Regions from separate parts of the Bradyrhizobium sp. th-b2 genome, predicted to be linked through region 1. Evidence: predicted binding sites of a transcription regulator. Region 1 holds the regulator's gene; the other holds the start of a gene.
The links. The regulator LexA, encoded in region 1, represses DNA repair genes until DNA is damaged. The targets are predictions, from matches to a motif close to TGTTCNNNNTGTGTTCNG.

Region 1 (10,182 bases):
GAGATGCTGATGGGCTTGGCTCTGGTGTTGGCACCCTGGACGTTCAGCTACGAACAGGGATCGGTCACGACGAGCAGCGTGCTCGCCGGCATCGTGGTGATCGTGCTCGCTTGCTGGGAGCTGACGATGGATCGTGATTTCGCCACCTGGTGGCACGATCGCTGGCATCACCGAGTTGGCTGAGAGAAAGCCGACTGAAACGTTGGTCTGACCGCAAACCGCTGGCGGCCGGAGAGGTTGGAATTGCGTGGAGCACGATCCCCTCCAGGCCGCGTTGACGTAACGCGGATGCAGGCTCTGCCGCAAAATCACGCCGGAGACGGCGAGTACGGGACGACTCAGAACCATCGTCCCGCACTTGCTGGAAGGCGGCCATGGCTCTTGCTGCAGGGCAGAGCGTTTTCGAGCGAAGTGGATACCGTTTCGCGTAATGAAAACGCGTCAAAACAAGATTCTAGAGCCCCGTTCCGATTCCATCGGAACGGGAAATGCTCTAGTCGCCCCTCAGCAAGGTCGCTCCGTCACGACGCGACTCTCGCCTCGATCTGTTCCCAAATTCTGGTCTTGCGTGTCTCCGGCATGATGAAGAGGGCGATCACGAAGCACACCGCGGGAACCACAATCGGGTAGATCAGCGCGTAGCCGATGCTGCCGGTCGCTGCGAAGGCAGCTGATGTGATGAACGGCACCAATCCGCCGCCCCAACCATTGCCGATATGATACGGCACCGAGACCGAGGTGTACCTGATCCTGGCCGGGAAGAACTCCGCCAGGAACGCGCCGACCGGTCCGTACACCATCCCGACGTAGCAGACGAGGATGAAGATGATGAAGACGGCGACCGGATAGTTGATGTGTCCCGGCTGCGTGACCATGCCGAGCCAAAGATACAGCGGATAGTAGGTGATCGCGGCAAGCAGCATTCCTCCGAGGATCACGGATTTGCGGCCGATGTGATCCGACAGCCAACCAAAGAAGATCAGGCTCGGCGTTGCGATCAGGAGCGCGGTTCCGACGATGTAGGCCGAGGTAATCGAATCGACCTTGGAGACCTGCTGCAGGAAGTACAGTGCCCAGAATTGACCGCTGTACCAGACCACGCCCTGTCCGATCAGGACGATGATGGCGATCAAGATGTACTTGATGTTGGGGCCGAGGAACGCTTCCCGCCAGGGATTCCTGGTCATCTGTCCGCGTGCCTTGATCTCCTGGAAAATCGGCGTCTCCTGGAGCTGGAGGCGGATGTAGATGGCGATGGCCACCAGCAGGAACGAGACCAGGAACGGAACGCGCCACGCCCATTCGTCAAAGGCCTGATTGCCGGCCCAGGTCCGGGTCAGAACGATCACGGCCAGCGACACCACGATCCCGAGCGTCGGCGAGGTTTGTAGCCAGCCCGTGTAGTAGCCGCGGCTGTCGTCCGGAACATGCTCGGCGACATAGGTGATGGCGCCGCCATATTCGCCGCCCAGGCATAGACCCTGGATCATCCGCAAGCCGAACAGAAGGAATGCGGCCGTCAGGCCGATCGACTCATAAGTTGGGATCAGTCCGATCGCTCCCGTTCCCAGGCCCATTCCGGTCAGCGTAATCAGGAATGTATATTTGCGGCCGACCCGATCGCCCATCCATCCGAACAGGAAGGCCCCCAGCGGACGGATCAGGAATCCCGCAGTGAACAGCGCGATCGTGCTCAGCAGGGCTGCGACGGGGTGGGATTGCTCAAAGAACTTGACCGACAGAACTGCGGCCAGGCTGCCAAAGATATAAAAGTCGTACCATTCAATGATGTTTCCCACTGACGCAGCGACAATCACGCGACGAAAATCGCTCGGTACTTGAATTGCCATGTGCTGCTCCTATTAAATGCAAACGCTACTCCTCGCGTTTTTTCAGCGATTGATCCGCTCGCGGAGTGCGCGTGGTGCACGGCGTTACAGGCGAAATTTGCGAGTTCGTCCGCAACGCCTGGTCTCAGGGGAGTTGTGGGCCACCTGAGAAGAGCTCCAGCGGCGTTCAGGTGCCGCGAGCCGTCACTGCCTCATCCCTGTCTGTCCGGGAGTGGAGGCATCATGGCAGTCTAATCCCAATGAGATCGGTACCTAATGAGACTTTCGGCTCGATCGGTTTGACGCAGGCGGCAGCTGTGGCCCGGCGCGGAAGCCAGGCATCCGGCCTTGCCGGTCCGTATTCTGCATCCGTTCCGCTAGCGGTGAGGTGATATTATACTTTGCGTACCCAGATTGGCGGTGCTACCGTGAGTAGCACCGGGGATCGTATTGCCCCCGGTCGGGGTGATTTATGGCAATTAGCCGAACATTTGATCGCTGGGCTGGAAACGCCATCAGCGAAAACCGTTCATTGAGGCAATTATCAATGAGCGTTCGAGATGGAAAAAACCTAGACGTCTGGTACGGAGCCCTGACTATAGCGGCTAGTAGGCTGGCTCAACTGTGTCGAGAGATCGACATGGATGTGGTTGCGCGCCAATTCGACGCCTTCCACCTTCAAATGCGTGACGCAAAGTATGCCGATGATCCGGCCAAGTTAGTTGACCGTGTGGACGGGCTTATTGCGGTTCTGGAACGAGAACTCATTGAGCAGTGGTTCCATCGAGTTTCCCAGACCAAAAAGCCATTCTACGGCTTAGGACTCGGTCAGGAAGCAAAAGAGGCCTTCAAATCTGCGAACGAGGACATGATCGAAGCAAACACCTGCTACGCTCTGGGACGGAATACTGCGGCTGTTTTCCATGCGATGAGATGCGTTGAGATAGGCTTGCGTGCCCTTGTTATTGAGCGTCGAGTAACCTTTAGAAAAGGTCCCGTGGCTTGGCAGCAATGGAATGAATTGATCACTGAAGCGGAGAAGGCATTTGAGTGCGACGCCAGCGCTATCACCAAAGGCCCATTGAAAGATCGATTTCTAGAATTCTATCGTGGGTCTTTGCGCTCGTTCCAGGGATTCAAGGACGAATTCAGAAATTACGTGTCTCATACTCGCGGTTCATACGATGACCTAACCGCGTTGCGAGTAGTTCGTGACGTTGAAATATTCATGAATCGTTTAGCAAGCGGAGGGCTGGAGGAAAAAGGCAAGCGCATCCGTTGGCGCTAGTTCTTCGGCCTCACAATCTTCTTAAATGCCTTCTCGAACTCTTCGCCCGTTTCGTCAACGCCAAGCTCCCGAGCGGCCTGCTTGAACCGCTCGGATTGCTCTTTGTCAGTCAGCTTAGGCTTTGCCTTTTTCTTTTTTGGCGCGCCTGCTTTTGGGGCCATATGGTGCGGTCTCACTGATTAGTCGTTCGATAGGTGAGGCGCTTTCCGCGAACGCCCTTCAACGCCTTCTCCGCGCGCGCCAGATCGTCATATCCGGTCGCGATGCGGTTGCTGTAGCGGAAATCAAATTCGCTCAAATATCGGTGCAGATGCTTCTCTTTGCAATGCTGATAGACGCCCTTCATGCCGCGCTTGAAGATCGAATAGTAGCCTTCCACGGTGTTGGTGGTGATAAGCCGGTCACCTTCGCGGCGCACATATTCGTCCTTTGAGTGCTTGACGGCTTCGTGGTCAATGCCCTCCTTTTTCGCGATATAGGAATATGTGTTCATTTCATCGGTTTGAAGCTGGGCTTCGCGGCTGAGGTTCTGGCGGATGATGGGCATGAGGTCGGCGGCACGCACACCGTCAACGTGGAAGCTGCGCGCAGAGCCGCCACGCTCAACCAGAGTGAAAACGATATTCTTGTTCGACCACGCAACGCTGGTCTTTGCGCCGCCAACGAAGCCGATAAAGGTTTCGTCCGCCTCCACAACGCCGCCACCGCTGCCCATGGGCGGCATCATCAGGCCATTGACGCGCATGGCTTCGCGGATGCGATGCGAGATGAACCAAGCAGTCTTGAGGGTGCAGCCAAGGGTGCGGTGGAGCTGGTTGCTGCTGATGCCCTTCTTGCTCGAAGTCATCAGGAAGATCGCCTGCAGCCAGTGACGCATGGGGACGTGGCTGGCTTCGAAGATGGTGCCGACCTTCACGGTGAAAGGTTTGCGGCACTGGTAGCACTTGTAGGTGCCAATGCGGGTGCTCTTGCCGCCCATCTTGGAGATGCGCTCTACGCCGCCGCAATGCGGGCAGACGGGACCGTTCGGCCAAAGCCGCGCCTCAACGAATTTGTAGGCGGCTTCCTCGTCGTGGAAATGCTTGGCTGAGAGAACGGACTTCATGACGCTTTCTCCTTATGCCGCAATACTATATTTACGGCTTGGGTACGTCAAGTATAATATCGCCAGCGGTGAGGTCACAGCATCCGGTAGCTTCTCGTCCCGGCAGGGATCGCAAGCGGAATGGCGGAGCAGGGCACGACGCCGGGCGGCAGACGCGGCTACGCGGGGACGTGGCCGCCGCGTGCGGCTGCGCCGGCCGGCGGCTATGTCCCGATGCGCGCCAGCATCTGGCGGCCCTTCGTCGAGACATTGCGGCAATGGGCGCGCGCGGAGGCGGGCGCCGGCCGGCTGTTGCCGTGGGTGCCGGTGGCGTTCGGCACCGGCATCGCGCTCTATTTCGCGGCCGAGCACGAGCCGGTGCTGTCGGTCGCGGCCGCCGTCGCAATTGCGCTCTGCCTGCTGGCGCTGCTGCTGCGGCGGCGGAGCGTGTTTCCCGCCATCGTGATGCTGGCTGCGGTCGCGGCGGGCTTTGCGACAGCGACGTGGAAGACGGCGCGGATCGCCCATGGCGTGCTGGCGCGGCCGATGTTCTCGGTGGCGCTGACCGGCTTCGTCGAGACGCGCGATATCCGCGAGAAGACCGATCGCTTCGTGCTGCGCGTGGTCTCGATGGAGAGCCCGCGCGACATGACGAAGCTCGAGCGCGTCAGGCTTTCGGTGAAGAAGGGCACCGCGCCCGATGTCGGCAGCTTCGTCGAATTGAAGGCACGGCTGATGCCGCCGCTCGGGCCGCAGCGTCCGGGCTCCTATGATTTCGGCCGCGACCTATATTTCCAGGGCATCGGCGCCTCCGGCTTCGTGATGGGCGCAGTCAAGACCAGGGAACCGTCGGCGGCCGGCGGCTTGGCGCTGCGCTATGCCGCCTTCATGCAAGGCCTGCGCGACGCCATCGATGCGCGCATCCGCACCACGCTCGACGGCGACCAGCGCGCGATCGCGACCGCGCTGCTGACCGGCCGGCGCGACGCGATCTCGACGCCGGTCAATGATGCGATGTTCATCTCGGGGCTCGGCCACGTGCTGTCGATCTCCGGCTACCACATGGCCGTGGTCGCGGGCGTGGTGTTCTTCGCGGTGCGCGCGCTGCTCGCGCTGTTCCCAATGCTCACGGCGGCACATCCGATCAAGAAATGGGCGGCCGCGGCCGCGCTCGTCGCCGCGGCGTTCTATCTTCTGCTGTCGGGAGCCGAGGTCGCGACGCAGCGATCGTTCCTCATGACGGCGGTGGTGCTGATCGCGGTGATGGTCGACCGCCGCGCGATCACCTTTCGCACCCTGGCGGTGGCGGCGCTGATCGTGCTCGTGATCGCGCCGGAGGCGCTGGTGCATCCGAGCTTCCAGATGTCGTTTGCCGCAACGCTCGGGCTGGTGGCGCTGGTGCAGATCGGGCTGCCGAACCTGTTGGCCTCGCCCGACCATTCGGCGACCGCGCGGGTCGCGCTGTGGGGAGGGCGCGAGCTCACGATGCTGATGCTGGCCTCGCTGGTGGCGGGGCTGGCGACGACCCCCTACGCCGCGTTCCATTTCCATCGCGTGACGCCTTACGGGCTGCTCGCCAACCTCGCGGCGATGCCGGTGGTGTCGGCGATCGTGATGCCGGCGGGCCTGCTCGGCCTCCTCGCCATGCCGTTCGGCTTTGATGGCGTGTTCTGGGCGATCATGGGCTTTGGCATCGACTGGATGATTTTGGTGACGCAATGGGTCGCCGCGCTGCCTGGCGCGGTGGGGCGGATGGCGGCGTTCGGCATCGGGCCGCTGATCGTCGCAAGCGCGGGCATCATCCTGCTCGGACTGCTGCGCACGCCGCTGCGCTGGTCCGGCGCGGTGCTGCTGGTAGTGGCCACAGTCTGGGCGGTGAGGGTGCCGCTGCCTGACGTCCTGATTTCCGCCGACGGCCGGAACGTCGCGGTACGCGGCGGCGACGGGCGGCTGCATCTGATGCATAGCGCGAAGGATGCCTTCCTGGTCAAGGAATGGCTGGCGGCGGATGCCGATGCGCGGACCGCCGCCGATGCGTCGCTCGGCGAGGGCGTCTCCTGCGATCCGGGCGGCTGCGCGACCCAGGGTCCGGGCGGTGCCTTCGTCGCACTGGCGATGCGGCCGGAGGCGCTGGCCGACGATTGCGAGCGGGCGGCGCTGATCGTCACCGCGCGGCCGGCGCCGCAGGGCTGCGCGGCCTCGGTGATCGATGCCGAGCGGCTGCGGCGCCACGGTGCGCTGGTGCTACGGCGAAACAGGGACGGCTACGCCATCGATGCGGTGAAGCCCGGCGGGATCGACCGGCCGTGGTCGCCGGCGGTTCCCGGTGACGGCGAGAGCGAGACGGTCCTCCGTACACCCGCCGCCGCGCCGCGGCCCGCAGTCGATGCGACACCGGCCGAGACCGACCTGCAGGGGGATGATTAGCCGTTGCCGGGCGAGGTGCCGGTCGGCAGCTCGAACAGGCCGAGATGGTACTCGTCGGAATCGGGGCCGGCGTCGGGCTTCTTGACGAGGGTGAAGACGGCCTCGGGAAACTGCTCCCAGACCTTGAGATCATCGGCCGTCACTGTCAGCCAGCCGAACCGGAACAAGTAGCGGCCCGGCTCGGTGACGCGTCCAGCCTTTTGCCATGTGACCTTGTCGACCACTGCGCAGGTTTCCGTGAGTGCACGTCTTCCGTACGCGATGATGCGCCAAGGCGCTCGCCGATGCAAATCTCCTCATGCGCCCCGGAAGCGGAAATCCGGGGTCGCTCGAAATCGCTTAAGGTCATCCGCCGCCGAATGGCTCATTCCGCGGCGACGATGCGCTCAACCCAAAAACAGCGACGCGAATGCGGAGGGGCGCCGCTCCACAACCTTCGGCTTGTGCTCGACCTGCGGATGCAGTGCCGGCAACTGCAGCACGCTGACGCGCTGTCCCTCGACGAGCTGGGTTACCAGAACATGGCTGCCGTCGGGGAATTCGACCGCATCATGATGGCGATCGGGCACGTCGGGCTCGACTTCGTTGAACACGCCGACGCGGAAATTCATCGTCTTGGTCCAGATCCAGCGGCTGTCGTAGCGAACGTTCTCGGCGAAAGCGAGCTCGGTGCCCGGCAGCATGCAGACCGCGACAGTGGGATCGTTCTCCGAAGCAAAGCCGCGGGTCGACGTGCCGCGGAAAGTCGTGGTGATCAGCGTCTCTCCGACAATGGCGGGGCGCGATGCCACGGCGTGCAGACTATAGTCACACATCGGATGGCTCCTCTTTTCGAGGTAGCGACCCGTGCCTCTCCCTGAGGCGCAGGCCTCTACCAGAGTGGACGATAGCAAACGAGTGTCTGCTCGTTTCTGGGCGATTGTACGACTGGCCGTCGAACGCCTCAATCACAAACGCGCTACACTGCGCGAGAGGTATCGGGGCGCATCCAAGCTGGTCCGCACGCTGCGCTATCTTCCAAGGAACGATCCGATCTGTTGCTCGTTCCTGGATCGGGACGACTTTTTCTTCAAATCGTCATCCCGCTCCATATGTCTGTTCGAGCATGGTCTTTTCGGAAAACCGCTTCGCACTTTTCCGGATCATGCTCCGCCGCCGTCAGTATTTGCGATACAGCCCGATCAGCTTGCCCTGGATGCGGACCCGGTTCGGCGGCAGGATGCGCACTTCATAGGCAGTGTTGGCCGGCTCGAGCGCGATCGATGCACCGCGGCGGCGGAAGCGCTTCAGGGTGGCTTCCTCCTCGTCGATCAGCGCCACCACGATGTCGCCGGTGTTGGCGACGTCGTTGCGCTGGATCAGCGCCATATCGCCGTCGAGGATGCCGGCGTCGACCATCGAGTCGCCGCGTACCTCAAGCGCATAATGCTCGCCGGAGCCGAGCATGTCGGGCGGCACGCTGATGGTGTGGCTGCGGGTCTGCAGCGCCTCGATCGGCGTACCGGCCGCGATCCGGCCCATCACCGGGACGGCGACCGGACGGTTGCCGTCGTCCTCGGCGATCGGCGGCGTGCTGCTGCGCTTGCCGAGGGTGCCCTCGATGACGCTTGGCGTGAAGCCACGGCGGCCGTTGCCGCCGCCGGCCGACAGCTCGGGCAGCTTGATGACCTCGATGGCGCGGGCGCGGTTGGGCAGGCGGCGGATGAAGCCGCGCTCCTCCAGCGCAGTGATCAGGCGGTGGATACCGGACTTCGAGCGCAGGTCGAGCGCATCCTTCATCTCGTCGAAGGAGGGCGGCACGCCGGCCTCTTTCAGACGTTCATTGATGAAACGCAGAAGTTCGTACTGTTTGCGCGTGAGCATCTCGAGTATTCCCCCGGTTGGTAGCGTCGTTCGATTCCGAGACTCTTCAGTTGGGGCCTTCAGACGGGGCCTGATCTCGGGAGCGCAATGCTCCCTGGCGGCTTCCCGATTGTAGACACCAGCACTCGAAACAAATCATGAACGGACACTATATGTTCGATATGTGTTCCGCAACCACTTAATTTCCGGTGAACGCATCAGGACGGCGCGCAATCGGCTAGCCCGCGAAAACCTCACTCAGGCAGCATCAGGATCTCGCATTCACTGCCCTTGGCGGCGGCGGGGGCGAACGGCGGACGCACCAGAAGTGCCCGTGCCGCAGCGAGATTCCCGAGCAGCGAAGAATCCTGCTGCATCACCGGAGTCGCGATCGGCGCGCCGTCCTCGCGCTCCTCGAGACGCGCGCGCAGATAGTCCTCGCGCTGGTCGTTGGCGGCGAGGTCGCGGCCGAGCAGGGCGGTCGTGCGGACATGATGGATCGTGTTCCGGCCGCTCAAAGCCCGAATCAACGGCACCAGAAACAGGAAGGCGCAGACATAGGACGATACCGGATTGCCGGGCAGGCCGATCACCCGCATGGCCCCGAGCCGGCCGTGCATCATCGGCTTGCCGGGCCGCATCGCGATCCGCCAGAACGCCATCGCGACGCCCTCGGCCTCCAGCGACTGCTTGACCAGATCGTGGTCGCCGACCGAGGCGCCGCCGGTGGTGATCAGGATGTCGGCGCCGGTCTCGCGCGCCCGGCGGATGCCGGCGGTGGTCGCTGCCACCGTGTCGGCGGCAACCCCGAGATCGACGGTCTCGGCGCCTTCGGCGCGCGCCAGTGCCCGCAGCGCATAGCCGTTGGAATAGACGATCTGGCCAGGGCCGGGCCTTGAGCCCGGCATCACCAGCTCGTCGCCGGTGGCGAGCACCGCGACCTTCGGGCGGCGGCGCACCGCGAGTTCCGGATAGTTCATGGCGGCCGCCAGCGAAAGCGCGCGGTCGGAGAGGCGGCTGCCACGGTTCAGCAGCAGGTCGCCCTCACGGAAGTCGACGCCGGCCGGGCGGATGTGCCGTCCTGGGCTCGCAGCCTCCGTGATCGAGATGTGGTCGCCGTCGAGCCGGGTGTCTTCCTGGATGATGACGGCGTCGGCGCCATGGGGGATGACGCCGCCGGTGAAGATCCGCACCGCTTCGCCGGCACTGAGCGTCCGCTCGAACGGCCGGCCGGCGGCGACTTCGCCGATCACCTTGAGACGGGCCTCGAGATGAGCCGCATCGGCGGCGCGCACCGCGTAGCCGTCCATGGCCGACATCGGCTCCGGCGGCTGGGTGCGGCGCGCCGCGAGGTCGTGCGCCAGCGTGCGGTGGTAGGCGGCATCGAGCGCGACCATCTCCTCCGGCAGCGGTTCGGCGCCGGCAAGAACGGCGGACAGGGCATCGGCAACCGGCATCAGGGCCACGCGCAAAACTCCTCAAGGCAAATGGTCAAATACCAAGTGCGGTCAGCGCCCTTGCCACGTCATCCGTCGATGTCACGTGGATGGCTTGAAGGCCGCGCGCCCGCGCACCTTCGATATTGGCAGCCAGATCGTCGAAGAACAGGATCCGCGACGCCGGCACGCCGATCGCTTCTATCACATGATCGTAGGCCGCGGCGTCGGGTTTCCGAAGGCCGATGTTCGAGGACAGGAACACGGTCCGGAAGT
Region 2 (10,182 bases), on a different contig from region 1:
TAGAGATCGGCGAGCGACAGCAGTGCCAGCGGATGGTTCGGCTGCAGATAGAGCGCAAGCTGCAGATAGACCAGCGCGAGGTCCTCGCCGCCGCGGCGGGTCAGCGTGGCGCCGATGCCGTACAGCGCCTCGGCGGCGCCGGCCTGGGGTGAATCGATCAGCGGCGGCAGCTTCTTGCCGGCCTTGGTCTCCTTGATGCCTTCCAGCACCAGCGGATGGCGCGGCAGCTTCTTGTCGAAGGCCTCGTACATCGCAGTCGCAGCGGCGGCATCCTTGTTGCGCGAGGTCCAGCGCGCATATTCGTCGACCGTGCGCAGCATCGAATCGTCGAGCTTGTAGACGCGCTCGAAGCGGGCGCCGGCATCCTTGTCCTTGCCGGCGAACTCGTAAATCATGCCGGCATGCAGGTCCTTGAAGATCGGATACCATTCCGGGCCGGTCAGCTTGTCGATCGAGGCGACCGCACCCTTGCTGTCGCCGGCGCCTTGGGCGGCCCAGGCCGACAGCAGCGTCGCGACCAGGTCGGTGATCGGGCCGCGGACCGACTGGTTGATGTTGGACTGCGCGGCGGCGTATTTCTTCTGCTTGAGGTCGCGCACGCCGACCACGAGGCGGGCGACGCGGTTGGCCTTGTCCTGGGTCAGGATGCGGTCGGCGAGCTTGACCGCCTCCTCGATGTCGCCGTCGGCGAGCGAGGAGATGAAGGCGCGGTCGAGCAGCTCGGAGTTCTTCGGATCGGTGCGCAGCGCCGAGCGGTAGAACGCCGCAGCCGAGGTCGCGTCGCGCTCGACGCTGGCGTGGCGAGCCGCCAGATAGCTGCCGGCGGTGGTCAGCGATTTCAGGTCGGTCTTGCTCGGGAATTGCGCGGCATTGTCGGTCGGATGGTCCGGCGTTTGCGCCGACAGCTGCGCAGGAACGGCAAGCGCCGCCGCAGCAAGAAGGGCAATCGTCAGGCGGTTGAAACGGGTGGACAGCATCACGGTCGCCTTGCTCCAGGGGTTTAAGGCCACGAAGGATTTACGGCCAAGATCCTCGCGACAAGATCTTGCGATCAGTCTCAAAATGCGAACCCAAGCGGCGGCATCACGGCGAGCGGACAATGCCGCTTTTGGCGCTCTACCGCAAGGATAGCCCATGACGAATCAATTGGCAGATTAGGCCTTTACGCCCGCCGATCCAGCCAGCACCACCGCAAAAGCCTCCCACTATGGCGGTATCGTGACCGGACCGGGCACATTCGCGTGCAGACGCAAAAAGCCGCGGATCCCGGCGCCGCAGGCCCCCGTTTCGCCGCTCTCGCCGGAGCTGCAATCCGGCCGCGCCCACGACAGGACAGGCCGAGCGCAGGCTGCGGCGACCTCACGCAAATGTGGCCGGCCGTCTCGCCTTACATCGCCTCGTAGTTACATGGCCTCGTAGTTCGGACCGCCGCCGCCCTCCGGAGGAACCCAGGTGATGTTGCCGTTGGGGTCCTTCACGTCGCAGGTTTTGCAGTGGACGCAGTTCTGGGCGTTGATCTGGTAGCGCGGTGTGGCGCCCTCCTCGACCCATTCATAGACACCGGCCGGGCAATAGCGGTTGGAGGGACCGGCGAACACATCGTGCTCCGACGTCTTCTGCAGGTTCATGTCGGCGACCCTGAGATGGACCGGCTGGTCCTCCTCATGGTTGGTGTTGGACAGGAACACCGACGACAGCTTGTCGAACGAGATCTTGCCGTCCGGCTTCGGATAGGCGATCGGCTGGTGCTGCTTGGACGGATCGAGCGTCTTGCGGTCCGGCTTGGCATGCGACTGGGTGCCGAACAGCGAGAAGCCGAGCGTATTGCACCACATGTCAAAGCCGGACAGCACCATTCCGAGTATGTTGCCGAACTTCGACAACAGCGGCTTGGCGTTGCGGACCTTGAACAGGTCCTTGCCGATCGCAGACGAACGCCAGGCATTCTCGTAGTCGACGAGTTCGTCATTAGTGCGTCCGGCGCCGAGCGCTGCCGCGACGTGCTCGGCGGCGAGCGTGCCGGAGCCCATCGCATTGTGGACGCCCTTGATGCGCGGGACGTTGACGAAGCCCGCCGCGCAGCCGATCAGCGCGCCGCCCGGGAAAGACAGCCGCGGCACCGACTGGTAGCCGCCCTCGGTGATGGCGCGTGCACCATAGGCGAGCCGCTTGCCGCCCTCGAACAGCTCGCGGACATCGGGATGAGTCTTGAAGCGCTGGAATTCGTCGAACGGCGACAGATACGGGTCGTTGTAGTTCAGATGCACGACGAAACCGACCGCGACGCGGTTGTCGTCGTAGTGATAGAGGAACGAGCCGCCGCCGGTCTTGTCGTTCAGCGGCCATCCCAGCGTATGCTGAACCCGTCCCTTGCGGTGCTTCGCCGGATCGATCTGCCAGACCTCCTTCAGCCCGATGCCGAATTTCGACGGCTCGCTGTTGGCGTCGAGCTTGAACTTCGCGATCAGCTGCTTCGACAACGAGCCACGTGCGCCTTCGGCGAACAGCGTGTACTTGCCGAGCAGCTCCATGCCGCGGGTGTAGGAATCCTTGTGGCTGCCGTCCTTGGCGATGCCCATGTCGCCGGTCGCGATGCCCCGCACCGCGCCCTTGTCGTCATAGAGCACCTCGGTGGCGGCAAAGCCCGGATAGATCTCGACGCCGAGCGCTTCCGCCTTCGGCGCCAGCCAGCGGCAGACGTTGCCGAGCGAGCCGATGTAGCAGTGATGATTGTACATCAAGGGCGGCATGATGAAGTTCGGCAGGCGGAACCAGCCCTGCGACGTCGTCCAGTAGAAGCGGTCTTCCTTGACCTGCGTCTTCAGCGGACAGTCGGCGTCGTCGCGCCAGTCCGGGATCAACTTGTCGAGCCCGGCCGGATCGATCACCGCACCGGACAGGATGTGCGCGCCGACCTCGGAGCCCTTCTCCACCACGACGATCGAGAGCTCCGGATTGAGCTGCTTCAGCCGGATCGCGGCCGACAGGCCCGAGGGGCCGGCGCCGACGATGACGACATCGAATTCCATAGACTCGCGCGGAGGAAGGTCTTCAGCACTCATGATCCTGGTCTCAGCCCATCGAGAACGCTTCTAAGCTTTTCAAAAGTCGTTGTTTCCGATTTTTGACCGAAGAACAACCATGGAATCGCACTTCCATGGGTTTGCACGGCCCCGATACCTTAAGAGAATAATCTTTTCCAAAAACCGGCCTCCACTTTTCCCGATCATGCTCTAGATTGCAGCCATCATGGCCCTGACGCCCGAGCCCGCCCCTACACTGCAGCAATTGCTTGCCTTTTACCTCGAGGCCGGGGTCGATTGCGCGCTTGGCGACGCGCCGATCAACCGGCTGGAGGAGCCCGAGCCAGTTCCCGCGCCCGCCGCGCCGCGGCCACCAGTGGCGCTCAATCCGCTGCGTCCCCCGCCGCTGGCGATGCCTTCAGTTCCGCGCAGCGAAATCACCGTCGCGCCGGACGCCGCGATTGCCTCCGCACGCGAAGCCGCACGCACCGCACCGACGCTGGAAGTCTTGCGCGCGCTCATGGAGACATTCGACGGCTGCGCGCTGAAACACACCGCGACCCGGCTGGTGTTTGCCGACGGCAATCCCGAGGCGCGGGTGATGTTCGTCGGCGAGGCGCCGGGCCGCGACGAGGACATCGAGGGCCTGCCGTTCGTCGGCCGCTCAGGCAAACTGCTCGACCGCATGATCGCGGCGATCGGGCTCGACCGCAGCAAGGCCTACATCGCCAACGTCATTCCGTGGCGGCCGCCGGGCAACCGCACGCCGACGCCGCAGGAGACGCAGGTGTGCCTGCCCTTCATCCAGCGCCACATCGAGCTGGTGAATCCGGACGTGCTGGTGACGCTCGGCAATCCCTCGACGCAGGCGCTGCTCGGCACACGCGAGGGCATCATGCGCACGCGCGGCAAATGGATCGACTACGACACCGGCACCCGCACGATCCGCGCCGTCGCCACCTTCCATCCGGCCTATCTGCTGCGCTCGCCGTCCTACAAGCGGTTGTCCTGGCAGGATTTGCGCGCCATCGCGAAGGTGCTGCAGCCGGCGACGGCGTAACGGCGTCGCAACTTCGTAGGGTGGGTTAGCGCAGCGTAACCCACCGACTTGCTCACCGCGGAGAGAATGGTGGGTTACGCCTTCGGCTAACCCACCCTACAGAGCTCACACTACTTCGGCCGCACGATCGCCCAGCCGATCCGCAGCACCGGCTGCCGTCCATTGACCAGCCGGTCGAACGAGCGCGGCACTTCCGGCACCAGGCCGGGAAAGCGCTGCGCGAGTTCGGGCGGCGGCGTGCCGGCGGTGTCCTGCGCGCGCCAGACCACGACGCCGCCGGTCTCGTTGAACTTCGGGATCGACAGCCACGGCGTCCGCTGCGGCGCGGCGTCGAGCAGCAGATGCGGACGACGGCTGTTCATCGCAATCAGGCTGGCGATTTCAGGATCGCCGGCCACCGCGCGCAGCCGCTGGTTGGTGCGGCGCTCATAGCTGTCGTCGAAGAAGCGCCCCATCGCGGCTGCCGGCAACGAGGTCGGCACCTCGGTGGTGCTGGTCCAGGGCAGGAACAGCGCCGCCGCCAGCGCGACTGCGGCGGGCGCCGCGACGGCAAAAGCCCAGACCGAACGCAACACCCGTTGCCGCCGGAGCGGAATCAGATCGCCGGTCGCGACGACGACGGCGAGCCCCGACATCAGAAGCGCCACGCCGGCGCCGCCGAAGGCGCGATCGAGATCGAATAGGCCGGAGACGAAGCTGCCCGCGATCGCCGGCGCGAAGGCGAAGAAATAGACGAACTGCTGCGCCAGCGGACTGACCGACGGACGATAGATGATCGGCGCGTCCTCGGCCTCGCGGGCGAACCAGCGCGAATTGAGGATCGCCAGCAGCGCGATTGCGGCCGTCGCCACGATCAGCCCGCCGAGCACGACGCCCCAGTGCAGCGCGCGCGCCTTGAGATCTGCGAGCGCGGGCACGGCCGGCAGCGCCAGCACGTCAGCGCGGATCAGCCAGATCAGATAGGGCAGCGCCAGCACGATGATGACCAGCACCGCATAGAGCGGATCGACCGCCTTGAGCGTGCGCCGCCCGCGCTCGGTTGCAAGGGCGAAGCCGATCACGAGCAGGATCATGCCGAGGGCCGCCGGCGTCGTCAGCAGCAACAGGCCGCAATCGATCGACCAGGCGAACCAGGCGGCGCGCCGGTTCTGGCCGATCAATTGCCAGGAGTGCAGCAGCAGCAGCGCCCAGAGCGGACGCGCCAGGATCAGCGGGCCGAACTCGACGCTGGGTGAAGCGAACACCACGACCGTCATCGACAGCAGCACCGCCAGCACGCCCTGCGGGCCGCCGACGATGGCGCGCGCCAGCTGGTAGAACGCGATGAAGGTGGCGATCTCGCAGGCCTGCGCCAGAAGATAGACGCCGAGCACATGATTGCCGGCGGCACGGAAGGCGATGTCGGCGAGCCAGAACGCCAGCGGCGGCCCCATGTCGGTGCCGACCTGATATTCGCGGCCGAAGGCCAGGATGGCGGCGAGATTGCCGGGCGGGCTGCCGTAGAAGATCAGCGGCAGGAATAGCCAGATCGCGGCCTGCACCAGCACCACGACCCACACCACCAGGCGCGGCCGGGCGCGGATCAGTTCGACAACCAGGGAGGTAAACCGCATGAAACGCCTGAAATGCCCCAGCCACCCGTCAGCGGCGCCATCTGATCCCGGTGGTTTTGATAAACGGCGGCGGCGATGGAGGCAACGGTGTACGGTGTGGCTACACCGCAAAGTCACCTCCCCTGTCATCACCCACGAAGGCGGGTCATCCAGTACGCCGCGGCCTCTCAATCGAAAACGGCTGGCTCTGGAATACTGGATCGCCCGGTCGAGCCGGGCGATGACACCGTTGGATGGGCTGGCGCAGTTGCGCTACGCCGCCGCGGATTCGGCGGCTTCGCTTTCCTCGTCCACCGTGAACAGGTCGGGCTCGGCCGGGACCGGAAAATGCTTCAGCCGCGCGGCGACGACGGGGGCGAAGAAGCTGCGGTGATGGGTGGTGGGCCCGAGCCGGTCCAGCGCCTCGAGGTGCTCGGGCACGCCATAGCCCTTGTGCTGCTCGAACCCGTAGCCGGGACAGTCCAGCGCCAGCGCGCACATCAGGCGGTCGCGCGTCACCTTGGCGATGATCGAGGCTGCCGCGATCGAGGCCACGATGCCGTCGCCGCCGATCACGGCGTCGCAGTCGCAGGGCGTGGCGAGCTTGTCGCGGCCGTCGACGAAGACATGCTTCGGCATTTCCGGCAGCGCATGCACCGCGCGCGCCAGCGCCCACAGCGAGGCGCGCAGGATGTTGTCGCGGTCGATTCGCGCCGGCGACGCCACCGCGACCGAGAACGCTGATGTGGCGCAAATCTCCTCGAACAGTTCCTCGCGGCGCTCGGCGGTCAGCCGCTTCGAATCGTCGAGGCCTTTGGGAATGCGATTGGGGTCCAGCACCACGGCGGCGGCGACCACGGGACCTGCCAGCGGGCCCCGCCCGGCCTCGTCGCAGCCGGCGACCGGCCAGACGCCGCGCTTGATCAGCGCCCGCTCGCGCCGGAAGCTCGGCCGCGTCACGATACGCTTCTCCGGCTTGGCTGACTTGGCCAGCGCCTTCTTCGACGTGCTCTTGGACTTGTCCCGAATCATGCGGGGATGGTGATCAAGCCAGCCCCGCGGCGCAACCGGGAACCAGCCGCCCTTCCCCGCAATTCAATCCGGCCGGCTTTTAGTCGGGAATCGACACGCGCCTGTTATCGAGCACCTCAAACCCCGGCGCGCGCACCACTTCCCAGGCGTGGCCGTCGGGATCGGCGAAATAGCCGCAGTAGCCGCCATAACTGGTGGGCTGCGCGGGGTTCAGCAATTTGCCGCCCTTCGACAGCGCGAACGCCATCACACAATCGACCTCGGCATCGTCGTTGCAGTTCCAGGCGATCGCAACGCCGCGGAACGCTGAAGGCCGCGGCTGATCGGGCAGGGCGGCATCGGCGGCGAGCAGATGCCACGGGAACAGCCCGAGCACAGTGCCGCCGGTGTCGAAGAAGGCGACCTCCTCGCCGGTCCCGCGCATCTTCCTGGTGAAGCCGAGCGATTCATAGAAGGCGATGCTGGCGCGCATGTCGCTGACGCCGAGCGTGAGGACGGTGAAGCGTGGGGTCGGGGCGTTACTCATTGTTGCACTCACTCTTTTGACGTCATCATAGCCCGGATGGAGCGAAGCGTAATCCGGGACCTCTATCCGCGGGCAACGATTTCCCGGATTGCGCTGCGCTTCATCCGGGCTACGGACCTCATCTAGAACAAGCTCAACTGCTCGCCGTTGCGCTTCGGCTTGGCAAAATGATCGGTGGTCAGCTTGGTGCGCCGCTTGTTGAGGCCGAGTTTCTCGCAAGCGATCTCGAAGCGGCGGCCGATCATCCAGGCCATCGGGCCGGTGCCCTTCATCCGCGTGCCCCATTGCGAGTCGTAATCGCGGCCGCCGCGCATGTCGCGGATCAGCGTGAAGACGTGGCGGTAGCGGTCGGGATAGTTCGCCATCAGCCATTCGCGAAAGAGATCGCGGACCTCGAGCGGCAGCCGCAGCAGCACGTAGCTCGCCTCCTTGGCGCCGGCATGCACGGCGGCATCGAGGATGCGCTCGATCTCGGAATCGTTCAGCGCCGGGATCACGGGCGCGATCATCGCCGTGGTCGGGATGCCGGCGTCAGCCAGCCGCTTGATCGCCTCGAGCCGCTTCGGCGGCGTCGATGCGCGCGGCTCCATGGTGCGGGCGAGTTTCGGGTCGAGCGTCGTCACCGAGAGCGCGACCTTGGCGAGATTGCGCTTGGCCATCCGCGCCAGAATATCGATATCGCGGGTCACCAGCGCCGACTTGGTCACGATGCCGACCGGATGCCCGGCGCGCTCCAAGACCTCGAGAATGCCGCGCATGATCTTCCGCTCGCGCTCGATCGGCTGATACGGATCGGTGTTGGTGCCGATCGCGATCATCCGCGCCTCATAGTCGGGCGCCGCCAGCTCCTTCTCGAGCAGTGCGGGCGCGTCCGGCTTGGCGAACAGTTTGGATTCGAAGTCGAGCCCCGGCGACAGGCCGAGATAGGCGTGGGTCGGCCGCGCGAAGCAATAGACGCAGCCGTGCTCGCAGCCGCGATAGGGATTGATCGAACGGTCGAAGCCGATGTCGGGCGAGTCGTTGCGGGTGATCACCTTGCGCGAGGTGTCGAGCGCCACACTGGTCTGGAACGGCGGCAGGTCGTCGAGGCTCTGCCAGCCGTCGTCGAAGGCTGTCCGCGCCTCGGCCTCGTAGCGGCCGCTGGCGTTGGACTGCGCGCCACGGCCGCGCCGCCGCTCGCGCTCGATCGCGACCGCAAGCTCGGGAAAAGGGGTGGGTGCACCCGCCGGGTTATCGGAGGGCGCCGTTACCGGCGGGTGCTTGAGGGCATGAGAGGATGCTCGGCTCATGCTGTGAAGCTAACACAGCTTGAGAACAAATCAAGAACATCGCTTGAGAAAATCCACAAAGTGATGGCGCAAAATTCTGCAGGCGAAAAGGCTGCTTTGAATATGACAAGGTGATAACACGGCCGGAGTTTTTCAACCGTTTGAGCCATCGAAGCCTCGAATCATGCTGAGCGTGATCATTCCAACCGACGGCGTCGAGCGCACCGCGGTCGCGACATTGGCGGCGCTGGTGCCGGGCGCAGCCGCGGGCGTCATCCGCGAAGTGCTGCTGGTCGACCGCACCAACAGCGACGTGATGGAGCGGGTTGCCGACATCGCCGGCTGCGGTTTCCTGCGCTTCGAGGGCACGCGCGCCGCGGCACTTGCCGCCGGTGCAAAGCAGGCCCGTTCGCCCTGGCTGATGTTCCTGCATCCGGGCGCAGTGCTCGACGCCGGCTGGATCGAGGAGACCACCCAGTTCATCCAGATGGTGGCGGCAAGCGGCAAGGACCGCGCCGGCATCTTCCGCTACGCCCGCGCGCCCTATACCGACCCCGGCCTGCGCGACGGCATCAAATTCGTCGCCCGGATGATCGTGGGCCCTTCGGCCGAACAGGGCCTCCTGATCGCGCGCGACCATTACGAGCGGATCGGCGGCTATCGGCCCGACGCGCGTCGCTCCGAGGCGCGGCTGCTGCGCCGGCTCGGCCGCTCCTCCCGCACCATGCTGCGCAGCCGGATCATGGTGGCGTAGGGTTTCCGACCCGCGACGACGCTTCGAGATGCCCTGAAATGCACATCGGCCTTGCCATTTATTTGATTCCGTCAAATAATATGTTTGATGAAATCAAGTTCGTATGACACGACGCTCGAGAGCCAGGTCGCCGCGATCCGCGGCTTCAGCCGGTTCTACACCCGCAAGCTCGGCATCATCGAGCCGAAGCTGCTGGATTCGCCGTTCACGCTGCAGGAAGCGCGGATCATCTACGAGTTCGCGCATCGCGAGAACTGCACCGCGACCGATCTGGTGCGCGAGCTCGACCTCGATGCCGGCTTCGTCAGCCGCACGCTACAGGCGCTGCAGCGCCGCCAGATCGTGACGCGCAAGCCGTCGAAGGCCGACAAGCGCGTCAATGAGGTGGCGCTGACCGCCAAGGGCCGCACTGCTGCCGCTGATCTCGACCGCCGCTCGCGCAGCGAGGTCGGGGCGCTGCTGAAGCAGATGGACGGCGATCGCCGCGCCGCGGTGGTGCGCGCGATGGGCACGATCGAACAGTCGCTGGAGCCGCCGACGGAGAAGCCGACCGGCTTCCTGCTGCGCAGCCACCGCGTCGGCGATATCGGCTGGGTGATCTCGCGACAGGGACGCGCCTACGCGGAGGAATATGGCTGGGACATCAGCTACGAGGCCTTGGTGGCCGAGATCTGCGCGCAATTCCTGCGATCGTTCGATCCGGCCCGCGAGCATTGCTGGGTCGCCGAGGTCGACGGCGAGCCGGTCGGCTCGATCTTCCTGGTCAAGGGCGGCGACGGCCTCGCCAAGCTGCGGCTGCTGCTGGTGGAAGAAAAGGCGCGCGGGCTCGGCGTCGGCCGTGCGCTGGTCGAGCAATGCATCCGCTCCGCACGCGAGATGGGCTACACAAGGATGACGCTGTGGACCCAGAGCATCCTGCTCGCCGCG

Region 2: the regulator LexA is predicted to act here: its motif matches at 8,544-8,561, upstream of K359_RS0136825 (PA0069 family radical SAM protein).

The regions. Positions count from the first base shown of each region.
Region 1 covers NZ_AUGA01000015.1:98,594-108,775, forward strand. The annotation lists gene K359_RS0119250 (SPW repeat protein) at 1-183, shown strand, start outside; gene K359_RS0119255 (MFS transporter) at 522-1,850, opposite strand; gene K359_RS0119260 (HEPN domain-containing protein) at 2,470-3,117, shown strand; gene K359_RS61320 (hypothetical protein) at 3,114-3,278, opposite strand; gene K359_RS0119270 (IS1595 family transposase) at 3,290-4,222, opposite strand; gene K359_RS0119275 (ComEC/Rec2 family competence protein) at 4,343-6,628, shown strand; gene K359_RS0119280 (hypothetical protein) at 6,625-6,852, opposite strand; gene K359_RS0119285 (hypothetical protein) at 7,015-7,443, opposite strand; gene lexA (transcriptional repressor LexA) at 7,787-8,491, opposite strand; gene glp (gephyrin-like molybdotransferase Glp) at 8,725-9,936, opposite strand; gene K359_RS0119300 (HAD family phosphatase) at 9,962-10,182, opposite strand, start outside.
Region 2 covers NZ_AUGA01000048.1:52,885-63,066, reverse strand. The annotation lists gene K359_RS0136860 (tetratricopeptide repeat protein) at 1-977, opposite strand, end outside; gene K359_RS0136855 (electron transfer flavoprotein-ubiquinone oxidoreductase) at 1,404-3,062, opposite strand; gene K359_RS0136850 (uracil-DNA glycosylase family protein) at 3,256-4,083, shown strand; gene K359_RS0136845 (glycosyltransferase family 39 protein) at 4,194-5,696, opposite strand; gene K359_RS0136840 (ribonuclease HII) at 5,949-6,707, opposite strand; gene K359_RS0136835 (VOC family protein) at 6,787-7,233, opposite strand; gene K359_RS0136825 (PA0069 family radical SAM protein) at 7,356-8,522, opposite strand; gene K359_RS0136820 (glycosyl transferase) at 8,686-9,255, shown strand; gene K359_RS0136815 (helix-turn-helix domain-containing GNAT family N-acetyltransferase) at 9,343-10,182, shown strand, end outside.